2 regions of the Providencia sp. LY12 genome follow, and region 1 is predicted to be linked to the other one. Evidence: predicted binding sites of a transcription regulator. Region 1 holds the regulator's gene; the other holds the start of a gene.

Region 1 (12,342 bases):
CCATCACAAAGAGAATAATCATACTAACGGCATAACCCGCTAGCAAGATTGGGAACAACGTTTCAGCGCGAACTTTAGCTAATACGAAGCGGCAGCCGTATCCCCCGACAATAAATGCCAGTGTTTGAGGGATATAACTCAAGCCGATATCCGCAGGGTTAAAGCCCATATTGCGTAGAATAAATGGCGAACCCGTTAGCCATGCAAAAAAGCCAGCGCTACACGCTGCATACACAAGTACGTTACCACTGAAAACAGGGGAGCTTAGCAAGGTAGCAAAGGAAACTTTGGTTTGTGGCTGGTTTTCTTCTGCGATGACTTTCGGTGCCACTTTTTTTAGCATCAAGGTCGGTAGCAGGAGTAAAACGCCCACCATCATCAGCACGATGAAGATAAATTCCCAGTTTTTGTGCTCAAGCACCCAGGCACCTAAAAGTGGCGCTAATGCAGGAGAAAGCGCCACTAAAGGCATGATAGAGGCAAATACTTTTTGAGTATCAGCTTCGTTATAGCGGTCGATAACGAGGGCCTGCCATAAAACCGCAGCAGAACAAACGCCAACGGCTTGCAAGAATCGAAGGATTAATAACTGAGTGGCATCGGTGACCCAAATCATTGCTAGACAGCTAACAATAAACAGGGAAAGCCCAACAATAAGGATAGGTTTGCGTCCTAATTTATCTGAAAGGCGTCCCCATAATAGCTGGGCAAACGCGAAGCCCGCTAGAAAGATACTTAATGATGCGCTGATAGCGCCTTCAGTCGTATTTAAGGTTGTTTGCATTGAACCAAAGGCTGGCAGATACATATCGATGGCTAAAAACCCCAGCATGCTTAGGCCAGCAAGATAAATCAAAAATCCAGAGGAGTTTTTTGTCGCAGTATTTGTCATAGTTTTTGCTTAATCTATATTTAAAATAATGTTGATAGTTATCTTATTGTATAGGCTATTTTTTTACGTTGTGAAACGGTAATATTTGGACTCTGCTATCAAATAATTTGAAAGGAAAGAAAATGTGGTCAGCTCATGCACTTGAAGTCATAGACGCAGTTGCTCGAACGGGAAGCTTTAGTGGTGCTGCGGATGAGCTGCATCGAGTTCCTTCAGCGATCAGCTACACAGTAAAACAAGTCGAAGAATGGTTAGCAGTTCCGCTATTCGAACGTCGTCACCGTGATGTGGTATTGACGGAAGCCGGGGCTATCTTTATTAAAGAAAGTCGAAGTGTTATCAAAAAAATGATTGATACTCGACATCAATGCCAACAAGTCGCCAATGGATGGCGCGGACAGTTCAGTATTGCTGTTGATTGCATCGTAAAACCGCAGCGTACGGAACAGCTGATTTTGGATTTTTATCGTCATTTCCCTGATATTGAACTGTATATCCACCCTGAAGTGTTTAATGGAGTTTGGGATGCTTTAGCCGATGGACGTGTGGATGTTGCGATTGGAGCGACCCGTGCTTCACCAATTGGAGAGCGCTATAGCTTCCGTGATATGGGCTTTATGTCATGGCGTTGTGTTGCGAGCCCCGATCACCCATTAGCAAAAATTCAGGGCAAACTGACAGATGATCAAATGCGTGAATATCCAAGTTTGTGCTTAGAAGATACCTCAAGAAGCTTACCGAAAAGAGATACTTGGGCGCTGGATAACCAACGTCGCTTAGTTGTGCCTTACTGGGAAAGTGGTTTAGCGTGTTTGGAAAATGGGCTGTGTGTGGGAATGGTTCCTGAGCACCGTGCAGCGCCATTGTGTGCAGAAGGCAAGCTTGTTGAGCTGGAATTAGCACAGCCGTTTCCTGAAAGCCCTTGCTGCTTAACGTGGGTTGAGAATGATACATCTCCAGCGTTGAGATGGCTGCTTGACTATCTTGGTGATAGCGAAACGCTCAACGCGGAGTGGTTTGCGAGCTAATGTGCTGAGGTAGACTTAGCGGCGATAATCAATAAATGGACCGTCAGCCACGGAACGGCGCTCAACTAAACGCGGATGAACTTCAATCGTTTGCGCATCTTCGCGTTTATTCACAATACGATCGAGCAACATCGCAAACGCCATTTGACCTAAACGCTCTTTTGGCTGGTGGATTGTGGTTAATGCAGGCGTGAAATATCGTGCATTACGCACGTTATCATAACCAATAATGGAAATATCTTGAGGGACACGTAATCCCATCTCGTCAGCCGCACAGATTGCCCCCATCGCCATGATGTCTCCACCACAGAAGACCGCAGTAGGGCGGTGCTTGTTACTGAGGATCTGCATCATCGCTTTATAGCCTGATTCTGGCTCGAAATCCCCTTGAACAATCCATTCATCTTTTAATGTGACTTTGGCTTCTTCCATGGCTTTTTTGAAGCCGGTTAAACGCCCAATACCTGTATTTCTTTCGAGAGAGCCAGGGATCACGCCAATTTCACGGTGACCACGGTCAATAAGGTAACGACCCGCTAAGTAACCACCGTGGAAAGAGTTATCAATAATACTGTCAGTGAAATCCCCGCGAGAGGTACCCCAGTCCATGACGACCATTGGGATATTTCGGTAATCTTCCAACATACCTATCAAGGTGTCAGGGTATTCTGAACACATCACAAGTAGCCCATCGACACGTTTTTGTGCCAACATTTGCAAGTACGCTTTTTGCTTACCTAAGTTATTGTGAGAGTTACATAAAATTAGAGTATAGCCTTTCTCATAGCAACTATTCTCGACAGACTCGATCACTTCTGCGAAATAGGGGGCTTCACTTGATGTTGCCAACAGACCAATTGATTTGGTGTGGTTGACTTTTAAACTACGCGCAACCGCACTCGGAGAATAATTGAGCTCTTTGATGGCGGCCCAAACGGCTGTTTTTGTATCATCAGCGACAAAACGCGTCTTGTTGATAACATGGGAGACGGTTGTGGTAGAGACGCCCGCACGTTTCGCCACATCTTTAATTGTTGCCATGAGAAGAAAAAACTCCTAACCAAAACTTGGTCTCTAAAATAATTCTAGTTAAATAATTACCTGCATATTGATGCATAGTACCTTTGCTGGCAATAATTTAGCGATTTGTTGTCGATTTTGTCTGATCTAGCGCAAAAACGAAAGAAATAATTGATGTTATAACATGTGATATAGACACTGGTTTTACGTTTTTGTGCATGTATACTGAAATAACCTTTTTATTTTATGGTTATTTGATAATTCAATTTCTTTATATGAGAGGGTCTCATGGATACAGATTTTAAATATGGATTGCTAGCTGCGTTTGGCTCTTTAGCTGTAATTATTTTGTTTGCTGTGCACATTTTCTGATTTCATTTCCATCCTATCTAATAAGGATGAGAAATAATTAAGGGCGAGTAATATACTCGCCCTTAGTCATTTTAGATCTGAACTAAAATTAAGCCAGATTTTCTTCAACAAATTTCCAGTTAACCAACGCCCAGAAGTTTTCTAAGTATTTTGGACGTGCGTTACGGTAGTCGATGTAGTAAGCGTGTTCCCAGATATCAACAGTCAGAACTGGCTTATCGTCACCAGAAATTGGTGTTGCCGCGTTAGATGTGTTAACGATAGCCAGGCTGCCATCTGCTTTCTTCACTAACCAAGTCCAACCTGCACCGAAGTTTTTAACTGCGGCATCAGTGAATTGCTCTTTGAACTGAGCAAATGAACCAAATGCTTTGTTGATAGCTTCTGCAACTTTACCGGTTGGCTCGCCACCTGCATTTGGAGCCAAGCAGTGCCAGTAGAAAGTGTGGTTCCAAACTTGAGCCGCGTTATTGAATACGCCACCTTCAGAAGTTTTAATGATTTCTTCTAAAGACAGACCTTCAAATTTGGTGCCTTTGATCAGGTTATTCAGGTTAACAACATAAGTGTTGTGGTGCTTACCATAGTGGTATTCTAAGGTCTCAGCAGAGATATGAGGTTCTAAAGCATCTTTAGCATAAGGTAGAGCTGGTAATTCAAAAGACATTGCGTACTCCTTGATTGCTTTTATTCAGTGTTTAGGGTGTTTGCTCGTAAAATGAGCGAAATTAAATGTACTTCTATTAATTAATCTACTTCTAGTGTAGTGACGTTGAGCTGTGCTGAGCTATTGCGCCGCATTGTAAGTCATGATTTATCATAACAGAATACAGGTTACAGTAAGAAAAAACCTGTTCCATGATGCTATTTATGCCTTAATTGTTAGTAAGTTGCATAATAATTATTCCACTGCGTGTCGTTATTGTCATTGAAGAGCAGGGAAATACATCAAGTGTTATTAATTTGCTAATATATTAACAAATAACTCCCATGATTACACGGCAAAAACACCCAGAGTGAATTTTTTATAGTAAAAAGAAAACGTTGCTATTTGCTTTTCACCTTTTGAGTACAGCAAATAGGAGTGCTATAGTATTCGCCTTATAAAACTGGCATATTGTATGAAACAATCACGGAACAATTTGCGATGTTTTGACTATGCCGGCGATTACACCGGTCAATGTGTTCTGTCTAATGAGTTGCCTTGCAAATGATTCAAAGTGGCTCAGTGACTGCAAAATCAGCACCCACGTTTTAGGATATAAAATGACAACTATCGAAAAAATTGAGCGCCAAGTTAAAGAAAACCCAATTTTATTATACATGAAAGGCTCTCCAAAACTGCCTAGCTGCGGTTTTTCTGCTCAAGCTGTTCAAGCTCTCTCTTCTTGCGGTGAGCGTTTTGCTTACGTTGATATTTTACAAAACCCAGATATTCGTGCAGAGCTACCAAAATATGCTAATTGGCCAACATTCCCACAGTTATGGGTTGATGGTGAGTTAGTTGGCGGTTGTGACATTATCGTTGAGATGTTCCAACGCGGCGAATTACAAGCTCTGATCAAAGAAACTGCAGACAAATACCGTCCAGCAGATGAAACCATCACTGAGTAATTAAATTGTTGAATAGGCTTTAATGCTTATATTGATGAAAACCGTATTAGCCTAAAACTAATACGGTTTTTTTGTTTTTAGGGGGCGAGGTTATTGAGGCTCACTAGGTAGTGGCCATCCACCTAATTTTTTCCATTTATTGACTAACTCGCAAAATAATAGCGCGGTACGGTTAGTATCGTATAGGGCTCCGTGGGCTTGCTTGCCATCAAATGGAATACCTGCGGTGACACAGGCTTTTGCAAGAATGGTTTGCCCAAAAACTAATCCACTCAGTGCGGCGGTATCAAAGGTTGCGAAGGGATGAAATGGGTTACGTTTTAACCCAGAGCGTTCTGCCGCATTCATAACAAAGCTGTGATCAAAATTTGCGTTATGAGCTACCATGATCGCGCGATTGCAATCGGTATTCTTCATACCTTTTCGAATTGTTTTAAAAATGGCATGTAATGCATCATATTCACTCACTGCACCACGTAGGGGGTTCGTGGGGTCAATACCTGTGAACTCCAGTGCAGAGGGCTCCAAATTCGCACCTTCAAATGGTTCTACATGAAAATGCAGCGTTTCATCAATGGCTAGCCAGCCATCTTTGTCCATTTTGAGTGTAATGGCCGCTATCTCTAATAGACCATCAGTTTTAGGGTTGAACCCACCAGTTTCAACATCTATAACGACAGGGTAGTAACCCCGGAAGCGGTTAACCAGTGAGTTAGGGTTATTTTTTTCAGACATTAGGCTTTCAATTTACAGTTTCTGGTTGGCTTTCATTATGCCAAAGGGAATGCATTTTTGCAGGTAGATACTGAAGATATTTTAGGTGATGGTTATCACCACCTAAAATATAAAATGTATGTGAGGGATTAATTTCCTAATCCTTTGCTTGCACTTTTATTTTCGATAAGCTCAATTTTATAGCCATCTGGATCTTCAACAAATGCGATAACGGTTGTACCACCCTTGACTGGACCAGCTTCACGAGTGATATTTCCACCGGCTTGACGAATGTTTTCACAGGTTTTAGCAACATCATCAACACCTAATGCAATATGACCATAAGCATTACCTAAGTCATATTCTGTTACGCCCCAGTTATAAGTTAACTCGATAACAGCACCTTCACTTTCATCGCTGTAACCGACAAACGCTAAAGAATATTTGTATTCTGTATTTTCGCTCGTGCGCAGTAAACGCATACCTAATACTTTGGTGTAAAAATCAATGGAGCGTTGCATGTCGGTAACACGGAGCATGGTATGTAGTAAGCGCATAATAGTAGTTTCCCTATAAATTCTTCAGGCAATAATGCTTAAAGTCGAATCGATTTATCTATTAATATAACGTGGCAATATGACTAAATACAGTGATTGAGGTTTATTTTTTAGTCATATCATGGCTATACTCAATTCGAGGGAGTATATCATAATTTTATGTTTATATTACGGGTGGTTAACGATGGCAGAACAACTTGAGTTTTTTGATATTCCAAGCCCTTGCCGTGGGATATGCCAGACCAACGAGCAGGGATATTGCCGAGGTTGTTATCGAACCCGAGATGAACGTTTTGGTTGGTTGCAGCTAACTAACGCAGAAAAACGTCATGTCATCCGTTTATGTCGCCAGCGATTTTTAAGATTAAATAATAAGAAAGTGGCTCAAGAAGAGATGAATGATCCTCAACAACCTCTATTTTGATTGATAATAAAACTATTAAAAATAAGATAATTTAATCAAAAATTAATTCATTTAGATTAATTCCAATAGTTACATTTCAATAAAATTTTATTTATTCAAAATGATGATGAAGTTCATTTAAATCAACTGTAAATGACATAATTTTAAGAGCAACTATATTGCTTTGTTTTTTAAGGATTTATTTGATATTGCATTTTTTATTGTTAGCTGCAATTACTATAAGGGTTAAAATAGATAGATTCGAAAGAAGAGTAAGGCTATTCTTATTAATAAGATAATTGATAGATTGTCTTATTAAGTGATTATATTGTTTTTATATGAAAAATCATGGGGGAAAGTAAGATGTATATCACTCAATGATTTATTGATGCTCACTATATATAGGTATTTATGAGGTATTGGCTCAATAAAAGGTTGTAAAGATAAAAGGGAGTTAATATATAATTCAAAAAATAATATGTATTTGGTATATTTTTTAGACATTATAATTATATAAAGGAGGGTAAATTGGAATCTCAAATTGGAACTGAATTATCTCGTGTAGTCCGTATGTGGCGAGCATTGATTGACTATCGCCTCAAACCACTTAAACTCACGCAAACACATTGGGTAACACTGCATAATATTAGCCAGTTACCGCCCGAGCAGTCGCAGATTCAATTGGCAAAGGCAATTGGTATTGAGCAACCTTCCTTGGTCAGAACATTAGATCAATTAGAAGAAAAAAGGCTCATTTCTCGTCATACATGTGCGAATGACCGACGTGCTAAGAGAATCAAACTCACAGAGGAATCGGAGCCTTTCATCAAAACGGTTGATCAAGTGATTAATAATACTCGGACAGAAATTTTAAGTAATATTAGTCATGATGAACTAAGTCAGTTATCTTTATTACTGCTAAGATTGGAGAAAAATATTCTACGCTTACAGAATGATTCATAGACTAATAATTGTATTTTATAATTGATTTTTCATTCTATGAATGTAATTCGCATAAATATATATTAATCTAATAATTATAGCCACCATTCACATAATATGTACTTCTATCTAGTTACATTGTTTTATTATGTGAGGCGGCTTTGTATTTCACTACTATGAATTAATTTTTAGATATATGGGATATATGGGATATATGGGATATTAAGGTGTAAAAATATGAATAAAAAATGTGGCTCAAGAAAGATAGAGAATTCAAATTGTATAAATTACATTTTACTTGAATGATATCAATCACAAAAATTTAATAAATTCCCGCAATGGAACTCATAGACAAAAAGATAGTAAAGAGCTCAGATTCGATAAAAAGCATTATTAATAAGCTAAAAAGTAAAACGCTAATTATGATTTAAATAAAAAATGCGTTCATCGATTAATTAGTCGGTGAACGCATTTTATCTTGAACTTATGTCAAATTATCGGGGTGACACAGTCACTGTATTTCCACTGTTTGCGATCATAACACGCTGACCTACACGGAAAGCAGCAGGATCTTGTTTCTGAACCACAACAATGTTTTTACCACTGTCTAAACGGATTTCAAGCTGCACACCTTGGCTTTTATTTAGGGCACCTTGTGCTTGTTGACCCGCTAAACCACCCGCGATTGCACCAGCTGCTGTTGCTAGCGTTTTACCAGTACCGCCACCGACGGTATTACCTAATAGACCACCGATAACTGCACCACCAATTGCTCCAATTACGTTACCATCTTCACCCGCTTGAATGGTAACTGGGCGTGCATTGAGTACGGTACCATAAGTCACAGTTTGGACTTGTTTAGCATCTTGAGCTGAAATAGTATCACCAGAAAGCGTACTTGTATTGACACAGCCAGATAACGCAACAACCGCAGCAACACCTACAAAAACTTTCTTAAGCATAATAACTCCTATGAGACTTGCTGTTCGTGGCAGTAACGTAGCATCGAAGATTTGTTCTTACCATAAGCACAACAACATCAAAAATTTGTTTTAGATAACAGAGCCTAGACTACTAATTTTGAATTAAATAATGCATCAACACTAGGTAAAATATCTCAAATTTCACCCAAAATCCCAACTCAAGGCACCCTTTGCTAAAGAATCATCTATTTTTTGACTATTTTAGAACATCAATTTATGGCAAAGGCTAAATAGGGGATTTTCACCTGTAATAAAAACTACTCACCTTAAGGTGTAGCAGATAATTACAGAATGAACCATTATAAATCAAATTTAAAAAAATGAGAGATAGCAAAGTGACTCATTGCTGCTATTTTGCTCACTATTTTCATCTCTTCTATCAATTATTTATTATTCCTGCGAAGCGCTACGAGAAATTGAATCGATCAGTTGACAAATTTTTCTCTAAAAGCACAATCTTTCCTAGTTTATCTCATCGAGTGAATAGACACGTTAAAGGGAATAATGATGATTAAATCGGGTCGCTATATCGGTGTTATGTCAGGAACCAGTCTAGATGGTGTTGATGTCGTATTAGCAGCAATTAATGATAAGTTTGTTGCAGAGCAAGCTAGCTTGAGCGCCGCATTTCCGATTGAACTGAAAAAGCGCATTCTCAATATTTGCCAAGGACAAGAAACAACACTTTCTGAATTGGGAAAAATAGACAGAGAACTTGGCACAATATATGCCGATGCCATTAATCAGCTGCTTCATCAAACGGGTCTATCTCCCGAAGATATTATTGCGATTGGTTGTCACGGGCAAACGGTTTGGCATGAACCTGATAGTGAAACACCATTTACTATGCAGATTGGTGATAACAACCGCATCGCAGCATTAACGGGAATAACGACAGTCGGTGATTTTCGCCGCAGAGACATGGCTTATGGTGGACAAGGTGCTCCGCTAGTTCCTGCATTTCATTTAGCCGTATTAGGGCATCCGACTGAAAAACGTATAGTGCTTAACATTGGCGGGATTGCTAATGTTACTGCATTGCTGCCAAATGCATATGTAAAAGGCTATGACACAGGGCCTGGTAATATGTTAATGGACACTTGGGTCTGGCGTAACAAGCAACAAGCGTATGATAAAGATGGTGAATGGGCAAAAACGGGAACGGTGAATCAGGCATTATTAAATGCGATGCTTAATGATAGCTATTTTAAACGTTCAGCTCCTAAAAGTACTGGGCGTGAATATTTTAATATGCAATGGCTAGAGCAGCATTTGGCGCATTTTAAATTACTATCTCCTGAAGATGTACAAGCAACACTGTGTGAATTGACCGCCGTATCTATCGTGGATCAAGTCAAGTTATGTGGCGGCTGCGAGCGATTAATTGTTTGTGGCGGCGGCGCTCAAAATAAATTCTTAATGTTGCGATTAGCAACATTACTGCCGGGGATTGAAGTCGCGCCAAGTGATAAATATGGGCTGAGTGGTGATGATATGGAAGCACTGGCATTTGCTTGGCTTGCCGCTCGCACAGTTTCAGGCTTATCAGGTAGCCTTGCATCAGTAACGGGCGCAAGCAGAGACAGTATATTAGGTGCGATATACCCCGCGAATGTTGATATAAAATAACCGCTTGAAAGGACAGTAAAATGAACGAACTTGAAGAGATCGATCTTGCTGCGGTACGACGTGAATATACAAAAGGTGGATTGAGACGCAAAGATTTAACGCCAGATCCTATTCCATTGTTTGAGCGCTGGTTAAAGCAAGCCTGTGAAGCGCGATTAACTGACCCGACAGCAATGTGTGTGGCAACAGTTGATGAAACAGGGCAGCCTTATCAACGGATCGTATTATTAAAGCACTTCGATGAAAACGGATTAGTCTTTTATACCAATTTGGGAAGCCGTAAAGCACAGCATTTAGAGCATAACAATAAAATCAGTTTGCATTTTCCGTGGTATCAATTGGAACGCCAAGTTCATTTTACCGGTGTTGCTGAGCGTTTAAGTCCTATTGAAGTACTGAAATATTTCCATAGTCGCCCAAAAGATAGCCAAATCGCGGCTTGGGCATCTGCTCAATCTTCACGGATTTCGGCGCGTGGAATCTTAGAAGGGAAATTTTTAGAACTTAAGCAGAAATTCAAAAACGGTGAGGTTCCATTACCAAGTTTTTGGGGGGGATATCGCGTTGTTTTTAACAGTGTCGAATTTTGGCAAGGCGGCGCTCACCGCCTGCATGACCGCTTTCTATACCAAAGAGAAGGTGATGGCTGGGTAATTGACCGATTAGCCCCGTAATAAATGGTTTTTTAGCTGGCGCTTAATTGATATGCGCTTTATGCTATAGCCTCGTTTAAGAAAATTGACAAATCATACTGGCGAGCCTTTGAGCTAAGCCTTATTTTGTCAATTTTCTACATTAAAATAGATAGACAAAATTCAACCGATGGAGTCATTGATGTCTAGCAATAACCTGATTAAACAATTGCAAGAGCGGGGCCTCGTTGCCCAGGTAACGGATGAGGATGCGTTAGCAGAGAGACTGGCGCAGGGCCCTATCTCTCTCTATTGTGGCTTCGACCCTACCGCCGATAGCTTGCACTTGGGACATCTGGTTCCTTTGCTGTGTTTAAAACGATTCCAACTAGCCGGGCACAAGCCTGTGGCGTTGGTCGGTGGCGCAACGGGCCTTATTGGCGACCCGAGCTTTAAAGCTACTGAACGTAAATTAAACACCACAGAAACCGTTCAAGAGTGGGTAGAAAAAATCCGTAACCAAGTCTCACCATTCCTTAGTTTTGATTGTGGTGATAACAGTGCACGCCTAGCTAACAACTATGATTGGTTTGGCAAAATGGATGTGCTGACATTCTTACGTGATATTGGTAAACATTTCTCCGTTAACCAAATGATCAACCGTGAGTCTGTTAAACAGCGTTTAAACCGCGATGATGTAGGTATCTCTTTCACTGAATTCGCCTATAACCTATTACAAGGTTACGATTTTGCGAACATGAATAAAGAAATGGGTGTTGAGTTACAAATTGGTGGTTCAGACCAATGGGGTAACATTACATCAGGTATTGATTTAACTCGTCGTCTGCATCAAAACCAAGTGTTTGGTTTAACTGTTCCACTGATCACCAAAACAGACGGTACCAAGTTTGGTAAAACCGAAGGTGGTGCAGTATGGTTAGATCCGAAGAAAACCAGCCAATATAAATTCTACCAATTCTGGATTAACACAGCAGATGCTGACGTTTATCGTTTCCTGAAATTCTTTACTTTCATGGAATTAAGTGAAATTGACGCATTGGAAGAAGAAGATAAAAATAGCGGTAAAGCGCCTCGTGCACAGTATGTATTAGCAGAAGAAGTAACTAAATTAGTTCACGGTGAAGCGGGTCTCGCGGCTGCAAAACGCATTACTGAAAGTTTGTTCTCTGGCGCAGTATCTGATTTAACTGAAGCTGACTTTGAACAGTTAGCTCAAGACGGTATGCCATGCATCACCCTAGAAGATGGTGCAGATCTCCAGCAAGCATTAGTTGATTCAGAACTGGTACCTTCTCGTGGTCAAGCAAGAACGGCAATCAGCTCAAATGCAGTTTCTGTGAATGGTCAGAAACAAACTGAACCAATGTATGTATTCACTGATGCTGACCGTTTATTTGGTCGTTATACACTTATCCGCCGCGGTAAGAAAAATGACTGCTTAGTTAACTGGAAATAGCTCTGACGAACCTTTGTAATATATAGCCCGGAAATCTCCGGGCTATTCATATTGGCAAATGGCTACTCACTGATTTCTC
Region 2 (12,342 bases), 1.6 Mb from region 1:
TTTCAGTAGATGGTGAACATTTTATTTATCATTATGGCGTGCAGTCTAAACAAACTCAGGTGCCGGTGAGCAACAATACGTTGTATGAAATCGGTTCTTTATCAAAGACGTTTACTGCTACGCTTGCTGCCTATGCTCAAGGGCAAGGTAAGTTAGATTTTGCACAAACTGTCAGCCTCTATTTGCCTGAATTAAAAAACAGCGCATTTGATAAAGTGACTGTGATGAACCTAGCTACTCACACTTCTGGCTTATCGCTATTTGTACCGGACTCAGTGACTAACCGTGCGGAGCTAATCCATTATTATCAGCAGTGGTCTCCTGAAAAACCTATCGGTGAGTACCGTTCTTACTCCAATCTTGGTGTGGGTTTATTAGGCATGGTTACCGCTAAGCAGCTTAATCAGTCATTCCCAGATGCGATGGAAAAGATGATGTTACCGGCTTTGGGCATGAAGCATACCTATTTACAGGTACCGCAAAATCAGCAAAAAAATTATGCTCAAGGGTATAACAAGCAGCATCAGCCGGTGCGTGTGACGCCGCAAATTTTAGATAATGAAGCATATGGTTTGAAGTCTAACGCGAAGGATTTGATCCGCTTTTTAGATATTAATATGCAAGTGGCCAACGTAGCGAAACCGTGGCAAGAGGCGGTGGAAGATACACACACTGGCGTGTATATGACGGATTCTTTTGTGCAAGATTTGATGTGGGAAAGTTACCCGTGGCCGGTTTCATTGGCTCAATTACAACAAGGTAACCGTGATGATATGGCACTGAAACCGCAAAAAGTAGATGCCATTCAGCCACCGATGCCACCAGAATCTCGCTCACTGTATAACAAAACTGGCTCTACCGGCGGATTCGCCACCTACGCGGTATTTATTCCCGAGGAAAAAATCGCCGTGGTGCTGCTTACCAACCAATGGTACCCAATTCCTGAGCGCATCAACACCGCTTACCAGCTCATCGAAAAAGTGAAGCACTAGCCCAGTGAAATATGAAGAATTTTGAATCTGGAATGTTTTAGATAACTATCCTAGCAAACATCCAATGTTCTAAATAGTTCGTGTTGTAGCTAGGCGACAAGAGAAGCTAAGCCCTAGGAGCATACAAAAGTATGTGACTAGGGCTAGCGAATGTAGCCAACAACGCTACAGCACGAAATATGACGAACATTTAAATGACACGGGAGAATTGGCGAACACGCATTTGGCTTCGTAAGTAAACATCAAAACACATACACACATTACGAATCAGCAAACGCCCACGTGGCGTGACTTTAATCCCCGTTTCACTGACTTCCACCAGCCCATCTTCTGCCATCGGTTTCAGCAGTTCTAGGTCTTCTTTGAAGTAGGTTTTGAAGTCAATTGGGTAGAGCGCTTCTATTTGCGCAAAACTCAATTGGAAGTTGCAAATCAATGTTTTAATCACGTCACGGCGCAGGCAGTCGTCGTCAGTTAGCACTAATCCACGCCATAGGGCATGCCCCTTTTCTTCCACTTGCGCGTAGTAAGTTTTTAAATCTTTCTGATTTTGGGCGTAGTTATCGCCTAGCATGCTGATCGCTGATACCCCTAATCCTAATAAATCGCAATCCCCTTGGGTGGTATACCCTTGGAAATTACGATGTAAAATCCCTTCTCGCTGTGCGACCGCCAGTTCATCTTCTGGGCGAGCAAAGTGATCCATTCCGATAAATTGATAACCGCCAGATGTCAGCGTTGCGATGGTATCTTGCAGAATATCCAGTTTTTGCTCCGCCGTTGGCAGGTCTTCATCTTTGATTTTACGCTGCGCTGCAAATAAATTCGGCAAATGTGCATAGTTGAAAACGCTTAAACGATCGGGAGCTAGCTCCGCCACTTTTTTCAATGTAAACGCAAAGCTTTCAGGGGTTTGTTTTGGTAAACCGTAAATTAGGTCGATACTGGTTGAAGTGAATCCCGTCTCTTTGGCGCGTTTAATCAGCGCAAAAATAAACTCTTCATCTTGCTCGCGGTTAACTAGAACTTGCACTTCTTTATTAAAATCTTGAACACCCATGCTTAGGCGGTTAAAGCCTTCGCTGCGCAGATGGTCAATCATGTCGAGTTCGATTTCGCGGGGATCCACTTCGATGGACATCTCGGCATCTAGCGCAAAATGAAAATGTTTTTTCAGCAAGCTAACTAAATGGCTCACTTGTGCCTTATCTAAATACGTTGGTGTACCACCGCCCCAGTGCATTTGAGTCACTGTGCGATTTTTAAGTAACGCAGCACGCTGGATAATTTCTTTTTCAATGACTTGTAAATACTCATCCGCTTTATGTTTTTGGCGAGTAACTAGCTTATTACAGCCGCAGAAATAGCACAGTTTGTGGCAAAACGGGATATGCACATACAGAGACAAAGGACGGTCAGGATAACGCTGGGTTGCCTCAACAAAAGCCTGTTCGTTGTAGTCTTGATTGAACTCTAAGGCTGTTGGATAAGAGGTATAACGCGGACCTGAATAGTTATATTTCTGGATGAGAGAGAGATCCCAAACGATATTTTGCTCTGACATTGATATTCCTTAATTGACCACAAGCTCGAAAGCATCACTGTTAATTATATCTCTTTAGATTATTTTTTAGCTATTTATGTAAAGAGTCTATACCGCAAAGATTATAGCGATGTTAGAAAATACAGATCCGATGCAACATCAAAGAAAAGGAAGATAGGCGAGAAATTAAGCAGAATTCCTCCCGTATAGCACGGGAGGAATGAATAGAGAGGAAATTATTTACTTTTTAAGATGCGCATAATGTCATCAAATTTCTCTTCTTCCTCTTCATCACCGTCTTCGTCCGCATATTCGATACCGAGGATATTCATCAGTTCATCGATGCGGTCTAAGCAGGTATCAACATATTGCTGCTCTTGAGCAGTAATGGTTTCACCATCTTCCAGTCGTGCCAGAATCTCATCTAAGCGATCGTTGCTTTCCAGCATTTCCAGTTCTTTTTCTGGGGTCAGTTTTTCTTTAGCAACAGGCTTTTCTTTCACGACAGGACGCGCAACTGGCTGGTTACTTTCAACCACCAGTGGAATTGGTTTTTTACTGCCAATACGTGGGTCAGCCTGAACATTTTGCCCATTTTTTTGACCATTCGAAGCACCGTCTTGGTTACGGCTACCAGACTTATGCCCGCGATGTTTTTTCTCGCGTTTACGCTCACGGCCTTCTGCGTTGAGCTCTTCTTTCGTCTTACGGTATTTTTTCTTCAGTTTTGCGGTCGGTTTTTTCGGTGAATTCATGGTTTGCTACCTTGATAAAATCAGTTTCTGCGGCGGAATCTAGCAGGATCCCTTAAGCAGCGAAAGCACTACTTTGCAATTTAGGTGAATTTTATCTCACTTTGCATTCGCAACAGTACTTTAATGATTATACCTTAAATAATTTGAGTTGCATGCAAGCAACAAAAAGGGAGAGCCTAACTAGCTGTATCGCCAGAGGATAGAAAATAGAAAATAGAAAATAGAAAATAGAAAATAGAAAGATATCCTGAGTAATATTCTAAATAATTCAAGTTGTGGCTAGGCGTCAATCGAGGTTATCTCAGGGAGCATACATAAGTATGTGACCCGAGTAGCCGAGAGAAGACAACAACGCCACAGCTTGAAGTATGACGAAGATTAGGCGTCGACGAGGATCATTTTGAGTAAAAACATCGCCGCTACTAAAATTACACACAGACCCAGATCACGCCAGCGCCCTGTACCAATCTTCATCGCACAGTACGCAATAAACCCTAACGCAATACCTTCTGTAATCGAGAAGCTAAATGGCATCATGACCGCAGTAATAAACGCAGGAACGGATTCTGTTAAGTCATCCCATTTCACGCGCGTTAAGCTTGAAGTCATCAGAACGCCAACATAAATCAACGCGCCTGCGGTTGCATAAGCAGGAACCATACCTGCCAACGGAGAGATAAACATCGTCAATAGGAATAACACACCGACGACAATCGCGGTTAAGCCTGTACGACCACCCACCGACACCCCTGAAGAGCTTTCGATGTACGCCGTTACGGATGAAGTCCCCATAGCAGAACCTGCCACAGAACTTAAGCTATCCACATACAGTGCTTGTTTCATGCGAGGGAAAGTCCCGTGCTCGTTGGTAATACCCGCTTTGTCTGTTACCCCAATCATAGTGCCGGAGGAGTCAAACAGGTTTACCAACATAAAGGCAAAGATAACCCCAGAAAGTGCCAGATCCAGTGAGCCAGCAAAGTCCACTTGGCCAACAACACTGGTAATGCTTGGTGGCATTGAGAAAATGCCCGTATATTTCACATCACCCAGCGCTAAGCCAATCAGCGTCGTCACGGCGATAGACACCAATACTGCCGCATGGATATTACGCGCCGCTAAAATGGCGATAATGAAAAAGCCTAATGCCCCTAGCCACACATTATGGTGAGTTAGGTTACCAATCGACACTAAAGTATCTGGATTTGCGACGATAATACCGGAGTTTTTCAGTCCCATCATGGCGATAAATAGACCGATACCGCTGGTGATCCCCACTCGTAAACTCAGAGGAATATTGGCGATGATCCAGTAACGAATACGGAATAACGTCAGAATAAATAAGCCCACTGCGCCCCAGAATACCGCGCCCATAGCGACTTGCCATGAATAGCCCATCGCCCCAACGACCACAAAAGCAAAGAAAGCGTTTAGCCCCATCGCAGGTGCAACGGCGATAGGTAAGTTTGCCAGTAAGCCCATTAAAATACTGCCGATGGCTGCGATTAAACAGGTGGTTACGAATACCGCTTTGATATCCATGCCAGCAACGGACAAAATTTGTGGGTTAACGAAAACGATATATACCATCGTCAGGAAGGTGGTGAACCCTGCAACAAGCTCTGTTCTTGCGGTGGTACCGTGTTCTTGTAATTTAAACACACGCTGAAACAGACCCTGCGATTGCGAGGAGCCAGATGATTGATTAGTCATTAAAATGCGCCTTGTCGAAATGTCATGCCCTAGATTGCTAATGGATGCGTGGTGGGCACGAAAAAAAGTTTTTTTCGGCTCATGGTACAACTAAACGATGCAAAAGAAAACGATTGCGTCATTTTAAATAAGTCGTATTTCCTAACTGACTGATACTGTAAATGAATATCGAGAGAAATATGGCGGTTGTCACACCGCCATTGAGGAATTTCGCCGCTTTTGGGCTATTTGGCGTAAATCAAGAAAGCGCAATCAGCTTTTGACGTCGCCAAAACAGCCAACCGCGTTTTGCTGAACGACTACGTGCTGCGCTTTTATCACTGAGTTTTTTCGCCACTTGATTGGCAATAATTTCGACTGACAGGCACATCACAAAGTAGATAAATGCCACAAACAGGAACACTTCCAGCGGATAGATCATTTCACGGTTATTCACCTGTGTTGCTAGGAATGACAGCTCTGCTACCCCCACAATATACGCCAGAGAGGTATCTTTAATTAACGCAACCCATTGGTTAATAAAGGAAGGTACCATCATTCGTAATGCTTGAGGTAACACCACATTCCACAGCACTTGCCAGCGGTTAAACCCGAGAGAAAGCCCGGCGTTCCATTGCCCTTGACCGATAGCTAAAATTCCCGCTTTCACGCCGTGGGCTAAATAGGCTGAAGTGATCAGTGCTAATGCACACACCACCGCCGTCACGCCTGGAATTTCCGTTCCGAAGACAATAGGCAATAGAAAGTAAGTCCAAAAAATCAACATAATGACGGGAATGGCGCGGAAAAAACCTAAAACGGCGGCAAATAAATTCATCCAGAAGCCACGTAGCATCGCCAGTGCAATACCACCCAATGTGCCCAGAGCAATAGACGCGGCGCCAGCCAGTATGCTCATAATTAGCGTTAGGGCTGCACCCTCCAAGGGACCATCAGGATAAGCCCCAAATAGCAGATATTGCCAGTTATCCGTAATGACTGAAAAATCCATCTTATACCCCCTGAGCCAACTGACGCTGTTGTCGCCACTGACCCCAGCCTTCCATTACGGCGATGATTGCGATGTACAGCACTGTTGCTAAACCAAATGCAGCAAATGTTTGTAATGATTGACTATCTACTTGGCGTGATACATAAGAGAGCTCCGCCACCCCGATAGCCATGGTTAATGACGAGTTTTTGACGACGTTCATGTATTGCCCTAACAGCGGCGGTAACGCGATTTTTACGGCTTGCGGTAAAATCACTAAACGCATGGACTGCCATGATGTCAGCCCCAAAGCGAGAGCCGCTTGTTTCTGTCCTTGACGCACGCCTCGGATACCTGAGCGCACTTCTTCCGCAATGAAAGGCACGGTGTATAGCGTTAAACCAACAAATCCGGCTAAAAATTCAAAGGACGGCCAGCCTAATGTTATCCCTAAAATTTCAATTTCATGGGGCGTATTCAGCCATTCCATTGCTGATTCAGGGAGAATTTCTCCCGAGGCAAAATACCAGAAAAACAGTTGCACCAGCAGCGGCGTATTACGGAAAATCGAAATATAAACGGTCACAAACCAGCGTAGCGGCGCGATTTGGCTGTCTCTTGCCGAGGCGGCAATAAAACCTAATAGCGTGGCAGCGATGATCGTACAAATCGAGATCCAGACTGTGAGCAAAAAGCCATAGCCAAACCACTCAAGGTATTGTGGTGCTAGTAGATGCGCAGACCAGAAGTCACCGCTGAAAAATTTGTCGAACATATTTCGCCTCGCTATAACTGACAACCCCTGCAACATGGCAGGGGCGTTTACTCTCACTAAACTGCATGACTAACTTAAGATTTAGGCTGCTCGCTCAATGGGGCAAATTTGAATTCACCACGTGGTTGTGCCGCTTTGGTGTCTGGACCAAACCAACGGTTATAAATCTCGTTCGCTTTGCCTTCTTTCTCCAGTTTCAGCAAGGTAGCATTCACGTTTTCAATTAAACGCGTTTCCCCTTTGCTCGCACCTAGCGCTTGGTACTCTTTGGTTAAGCTAAATGGTGAAATTTCAAAGTCTGCTTTCACTTTTTCTGGCAAGTTACCGAGCAAGCCCACCAGCTTCGCATCATCTTGGGTGATCGCTTGTACGTTACCGTTACGTAGCGCTGCGAAAGCTTGCGGGGTATCGTCGTAAGAGATGACTTTGGTATTCGGGAAACGTTCGCGCAGAGTCACTTCCTGAACAGTTCCTTTGTCTGCACCAATACGCAGTGGAGCGATATCTTCAGGGGTTTTCAGTACGCCTTTACGCGCGATAAATTTTTGCCCTGTTGCAAAGTCAGGAATGGAGAAATCCACCTGTTTTGCACGCTCATCCGTAATAGTGAAGTTGGCACCAATCAGGTCAACTTTGCCGGATGTTAACAGTGGAATGCGGTTAGCTGGGTTGGTTGGACGCAGCTCTAATTTCACGCCAAGATCATCAGCAATCGCTTGGGCGATATCGATATCATAGCCAGCGAGTTTCTTGGTTTTAGGATCAATAAATCCGAATGGGGGATTACTGTCAAAAACAGAAATGCGGATCACTCCCGCTTGTTTAATATCATCTAATTTATCTGCGCTAGCGACATTCGCTGTCAGCGCCAGACCAGCAACTACAAGTGCGGAAGTAAGAAAACGTGCTTTCATTAAATGCCCCTAACGGTAAATTTGTGTAAATCGACCATCACAAGCTATCAACTATTTCTTAGCACTTGAAATAATATTAAATAATATATTTATATCAATTTGGAATATGAATAGACATAAAAAAAGGGGTGAAAATCCATCGGAGCGACCCCTAAAATGTTGCAGATTAAGACTCTTATCGAGCAAGAAGAAAATGAAGAAGATGAACACTGCGGTGGCCAGCACCCCAGTGGTTTAACAGTTACTCTTTGTTGCTATCTTTCGAACTAGTCAGCATTTTTTCAAGGCTGTCTCCACCTACATGGCGGAAATCTTGCCCTTTAACATAGTAGAAAATAAATTCACAAATGTTCTGGCAACGGTCACCGATACGCTCAATGGAGCGAGCACAGAACAGCGCAGTTAAAACACTTGGAATGGTACGCGGGTCTTCCATCATATACGTCATTAACTGACGGACAATCCCCTCGTATTCTTGGTCTACCTTTTCATCTTCACGATAAATACGGATAGCTTCTTCCAAGTCCATGCGCGCAAAAGCATCTAGCACGTCATGCAGCATTTGCACGGTATGGCGACCTAATGACTCCAAGCTCACCAACAATGGCTGGTGCTGCTGAGAGAATTTTTCCAGTGCGGTTTGGCAGATTTTATCCGCGACGTCACCGATTCTTTCCAGTTCAGCGATGGTTTTCGAGATTGCCATAATCAAACGCAAGTCGCTCGCGGTTGGCTGGCGCTTAGCGATGATTTTGACGCACTCTTCATCGATTGCCACTTCCATCATGTTGACTTTATGGTCATTGGCAATCACTTCTCGCGCTAGGGCTTCATCCTGATTATGCATCGCAGTGATAGCCTTGGTGAGCTGCTCTTCAACTAGCCCTCCCATGGTCATCAACTCAGTATGGATATGTTCCAGTTCAGCGTTGAACTGCCCTGATATATGTTTGTTGTGGTTCAGCGTATCCATCGTCGGCTCCATATCAACCGTAGCGGCCAGTAATATAATCTTCAGTTTGTTTCATTTCTGGGGTGGTAAACATCTTGTCAGTGTTATTAAATTCCACCAACTCACCCAAGTACATAAATGCCGTGTAATCAGAGCAGCGCGCCGCTTGTTGCATGTTGTGAGTAACGATCACCACGGTATATTCTGATTTCAATTCGCTGATCAACTCTTCAATACGCCCCGTTGAAATTGGGTCCAGAGCAGAACATGGCTCATCGAGTAACAGAACTTCTGGGCGAATGGCGATACCACGCGCAATACACAGACGCTGTTGCTGACCACCAGAGAGGCTATAGCCGCTTTGGTGAAGTTTATCTTTGGTTTCATTCCACAGTGCCGCTTTTGTTAGCGCCCACTGCACACGCTCGTCCATTTCGACGCGGGACAGCTTTTCAAACAAACGCACACCGAACGCGATATTGTCGTAGATAGACATCGGGAATGGCGTTGGTTTTTGGAACACCATACCGACTTTTGCACGTAATAACGCGATGTCTTGTTTATCAGTCAGGATGTTTTGACCATCCAGTAAAATTTCGCCTTCTGCGCGTTGCTCACCATACAGTTCGTACATTTTGTTGAAGGTACGCAGCAGCGTGGATTTACCACAACCTGATGGGCCGATAAACGCAGTCACTTTGTTCTTTTCAATGTCTAAAGAGATATTCTTCAGCGCGTGAAACTTTCCATAGTAGAAGTTAAGGTCACGAACTTTAATTTTACTGTTTGCAATATCGTTTGCATTAATCATGGCTACTTCTCTCTATCAATTCTTTTATTCGTCTGGGATTAGTGTTTTTTCTGTGCAAACACAACACGGGCAATGATATTGATTAACAGGACACATAAGGTGATTAGGAGAACCCCTGCCCATGCTAATTGCTGCCATTCAGAGAACGGACTCATTGCAAATTTGAAGATAGTCACTGGTAAGTTAGCAATTGGCTCATTCATGTCGGTGCTCCAGAATTGGTTCGAGAGTGACGTAAACAGCAGCGGTGCGGTTTCCCCCGCAATACGCGCGATAGCCAGCAAAATACCGGTAATAATCCCAGATACAGATGCTTTTAATGTAATGGATAAAATCATTTTCCATTTTGGTGTACCCAGTGCATATGCCGCTTCACGCAGGCTATCAGGCACGAGCTTCAACATGTTCTCAGTGGTACGAATAACAATTGGGATTTGCAGTAATGCAAGTGCAATTACCCCCGCCCAACCCGAGAAATGCTGCATTTGAGCCACCACAATGGTGTAAACAAACAGACCAACCACAATTGAAGGCGCAGATAACAGAATGTCGTTAATAAAACGCGTCACCGAAGCTAACCACGATTTGCGACCATATTCCGCTAAGTAGATACCCGCTAAAATCCCTAATGGAGTCCCGATAACAGTCGCCCACAAGATAAGCAATCCACTTCCCACAATGGCGTTCGCCAAACCACCGCCTTCTGTATTTGGCGGCGGAGTCATTTCAGTAAACAGATTGAGGGACATGCCATCAATCCCTTTGGTTACCGTGGAGAATAAAATCCACACTAGCCAGAACAGACCAAACGCCATCGTCAGCATGGAGACTAATAATGCCATTCTGTTGACTTGACGACGCCATGCTTGGCGGCGTGCGCGTTCTTTTTGATTCACTACAACAGGTTCATAATTCGACATAATTAGCGTCCCTCATTCTTAGCAAGGCGCATTACCATCAGCTTGGAAATCGCCAGAACAATGAAGGTAATCACAAACAGAATTAAACCAAGTTCCATCAGCGCTGCGGTGTGTAAACCACTTTCCGCTTCAGCAAATTCGTTCGCCAGCGCAGAGGTAATACTGTTACCCGGCATAAACAGTGAAGGGCTATCGAGCTGGTAAGTGTTACCAATGACGAATGTCACCGCCATGGTTTCTCCCAATGCACGACCTAGCCCCAGCATCACCCCGCCAATCACCCCATTACGGGTATAAGGCAGAACGATGTTCCAAATCACTTCCCATGTGGTACAGCCAATTCCGTAGGCTGACTCTTTCATCATCACAGGAGTTTGTTCAAACACATCGCGCATTACCGAGGCGATGTAAGGAATGATCATAATGGCAAGGATAATACCTGCCGCAAGAATACCGATACCAAACGCAGGGCCTGAGAAAAGTTCGCCAACAATTGGAATGCTCGACATGACATTACCAACCGGTTCTTGGAAGTATTCTGCAAATAATGGAGCGAAGACAAACAGCCCCCACATACCGTAAACAATACTTGGGATAGCCGCGAGAAGCTCAATCGCAATACCTAATGGACGTTTTAACCAGTTAGGCGCTAGCTCTGTTAAGAATAGTGCGATACCAAAACTCACTGGCACGGCGATAATCAGAGCGATTAATGATGTAACGATGGTGCCGTAGATAGGCACTAATGCACCAAACTGTTCTGCTGGCGCATCCCACTCTTTGTTCCACAAAAACGAAAATCCGAATTTCTGCATACTTGGCCAAGATGCGAAAATCAGGGAAATAATAATGCCACCAAGCATGAGGAGAGTGATTAGCGCTGCTATTTTGACTAATGCACTAAAAATCACGTCGCCCGATTTACTAGGGGCTTTGAATGCCGTTATTTTTTCGGCCATGCGCTTTGTTCTCATTCCATGCCTACTTTTCAGTAGGACTTACGTTACTACGGTGAATAAGCGGGAGCTATTCCTCAGCCCCCGCTTACCCTTTTCCAACCCGAGGGGCACTTAGAACAGTGCTTTACCTTGGCTATCTTTTACTTCTGTTTTCCATGCTGCACGTACTGCGGTCACAACTTCTTGAGGTAACACAGCATAATCTAATGCTTCTGCTTGTTTACCACCTTTGTCGTAAGCCCAGTTGAAGAAATCAAGAACCGCTTTACCTTTCTCAGCATCCGCTTGTTGATTGTGAACTAAGATGAATGTGGTAGAGGTAATTGGCCATGCGTTAGCGCCTTCACGGTTAGTCAGGTCTTGTGCAAATGATTTAGACCAATCTACTTTTTTCGCTGCTGCGCTGAAGCTTTCACCTGTTGGTGAAACTGGCTGGCCATCTGCAGAAACCAGCTTAGTATACGCAAGATTATTCTGTTTTGCGTAAGCATATTCTACATAACCGATAGAGCCTGGCAGACGTTGAACAAAGGCTGCAACGCCGTCGTTACCTTTACCGCCTACGCTATTTTTCGGCCAGTTAACCGTTGAACCTGCACCCACTTCATCTTTCCAGTTTGAGCTAACTTTTGCTAAGTAGCTTGTGAAGACGAATGTGGTACCAGAACCATCAGAGCGGCGAACTACAGCGATGTTTTGGTCAGGTAATTTTACGTTTGGATTCAGTTTTGCGATGGCTGGGTCATTCCATTTTGCAATTTTGCCTAAGTAGATGTCGCCCAGAGTTTTACCATCAAGAACCAGTTGATTAGATTCGATGCCTTTAACGTTTACCGCTAAAACCACACCACCAATCACGGTTGGGAATTGGAATAAGCCGTCTTCTTTGAGTTTTTCATCAGTCAATGGCGCATCAGACGCACCGAAATCAACTGTTTTTGCATTAATCTGTTTTACACCACCAGAAGAACCGATCCCCTGATAGTTAATTTTATTACCTGTTTCTTTCTGATAAGTATCTGCCCACTTCGCATAAAC

Evidence for each region. The regulator PurR, encoded in region 1, represses purine synthesis genes. The targets are predictions, from matches to a motif close to CANGCAAACGTTTGCNTG.
Region 2: ACY3ZI_RS01285 (NCS2 family permease) is a predicted target of PurR. The motif match lies at 5,106-5,123, and genes of this name have one in related genera.

Annotation. Positions count from the first base shown of each region.
Region 1 covers NZ_CM172594.1:1,918,552-1,930,893, forward strand. Annotated here, with positions in the region: gene punC (purine nucleoside transporter PunC) at 1-892, opposite strand, end outside; gene punR (DNA-binding transcriptional activator PunR) at 1,015-1,920, shown strand; gene purR (HTH-type transcriptional repressor PurR) at 1,936-2,961, opposite strand; gene cydH (cytochrome bd-I oxidase subunit CydH) at 3,229-3,312, shown strand; gene sodB (superoxide dismutase [Fe]) at 3,401-3,979, opposite strand; gene ACY3ZI_RS09105 (Grx4 family monothiol glutaredoxin) at 4,579-4,926, shown strand; gene rnt (ribonuclease T) at 5,017-5,661, opposite strand; gene gloA (lactoylglutathione lyase) at 5,790-6,197, opposite strand; gene ACY3ZI_RS09120 (DUF1289 domain-containing protein) at 6,382-6,621, shown strand; gene slyA (transcriptional regulator SlyA) at 7,129-7,563, shown strand; gene ACY3ZI_RS09130 (outer membrane lipoprotein) at 8,037-8,504, opposite strand; gene anmK (anhydro-N-acetylmuramic acid kinase) at 9,030-10,154, shown strand; gene pdxH (pyridoxamine 5'-phosphate oxidase) at 10,175-10,828, shown strand; gene tyrS (tyrosine--tRNA ligase) at 10,989-12,263, shown strand.
Region 2 covers NZ_CM172594.1:285,531-297,872, reverse strand. Annotated here, with positions in the region: gene ampC (class C beta-lactamase) at 1-992, shown strand, start outside; gene hemN (oxygen-independent coproporphyrinogen III oxidase) at 1,183-2,556, opposite strand; gene yihI (Der GTPase-activating protein YihI) at 2,772-3,290, opposite strand; gene ACY3ZI_RS01285 (NCS2 family permease) at 3,669-5,003, opposite strand; gene ACY3ZI_RS01280 (amino acid ABC transporter permease) at 5,242-5,994, opposite strand; gene ACY3ZI_RS01275 (amino acid ABC transporter permease) at 5,996-6,748, opposite strand; gene ACY3ZI_RS01270 (ABC transporter substrate-binding protein) at 6,823-7,662, opposite strand; gene phoU (phosphate signaling complex protein PhoU) at 7,904-8,635, opposite strand; gene pstB (phosphate ABC transporter ATP-binding protein PstB) at 8,649-9,425, opposite strand; gene pstA (phosphate ABC transporter permease PstA) at 9,464-10,345, opposite strand; gene pstC (phosphate ABC transporter permease PstC) at 10,348-11,304, opposite strand; gene pstS (phosphate ABC transporter substrate-binding protein PstS) at 11,416-12,342, opposite strand, start outside.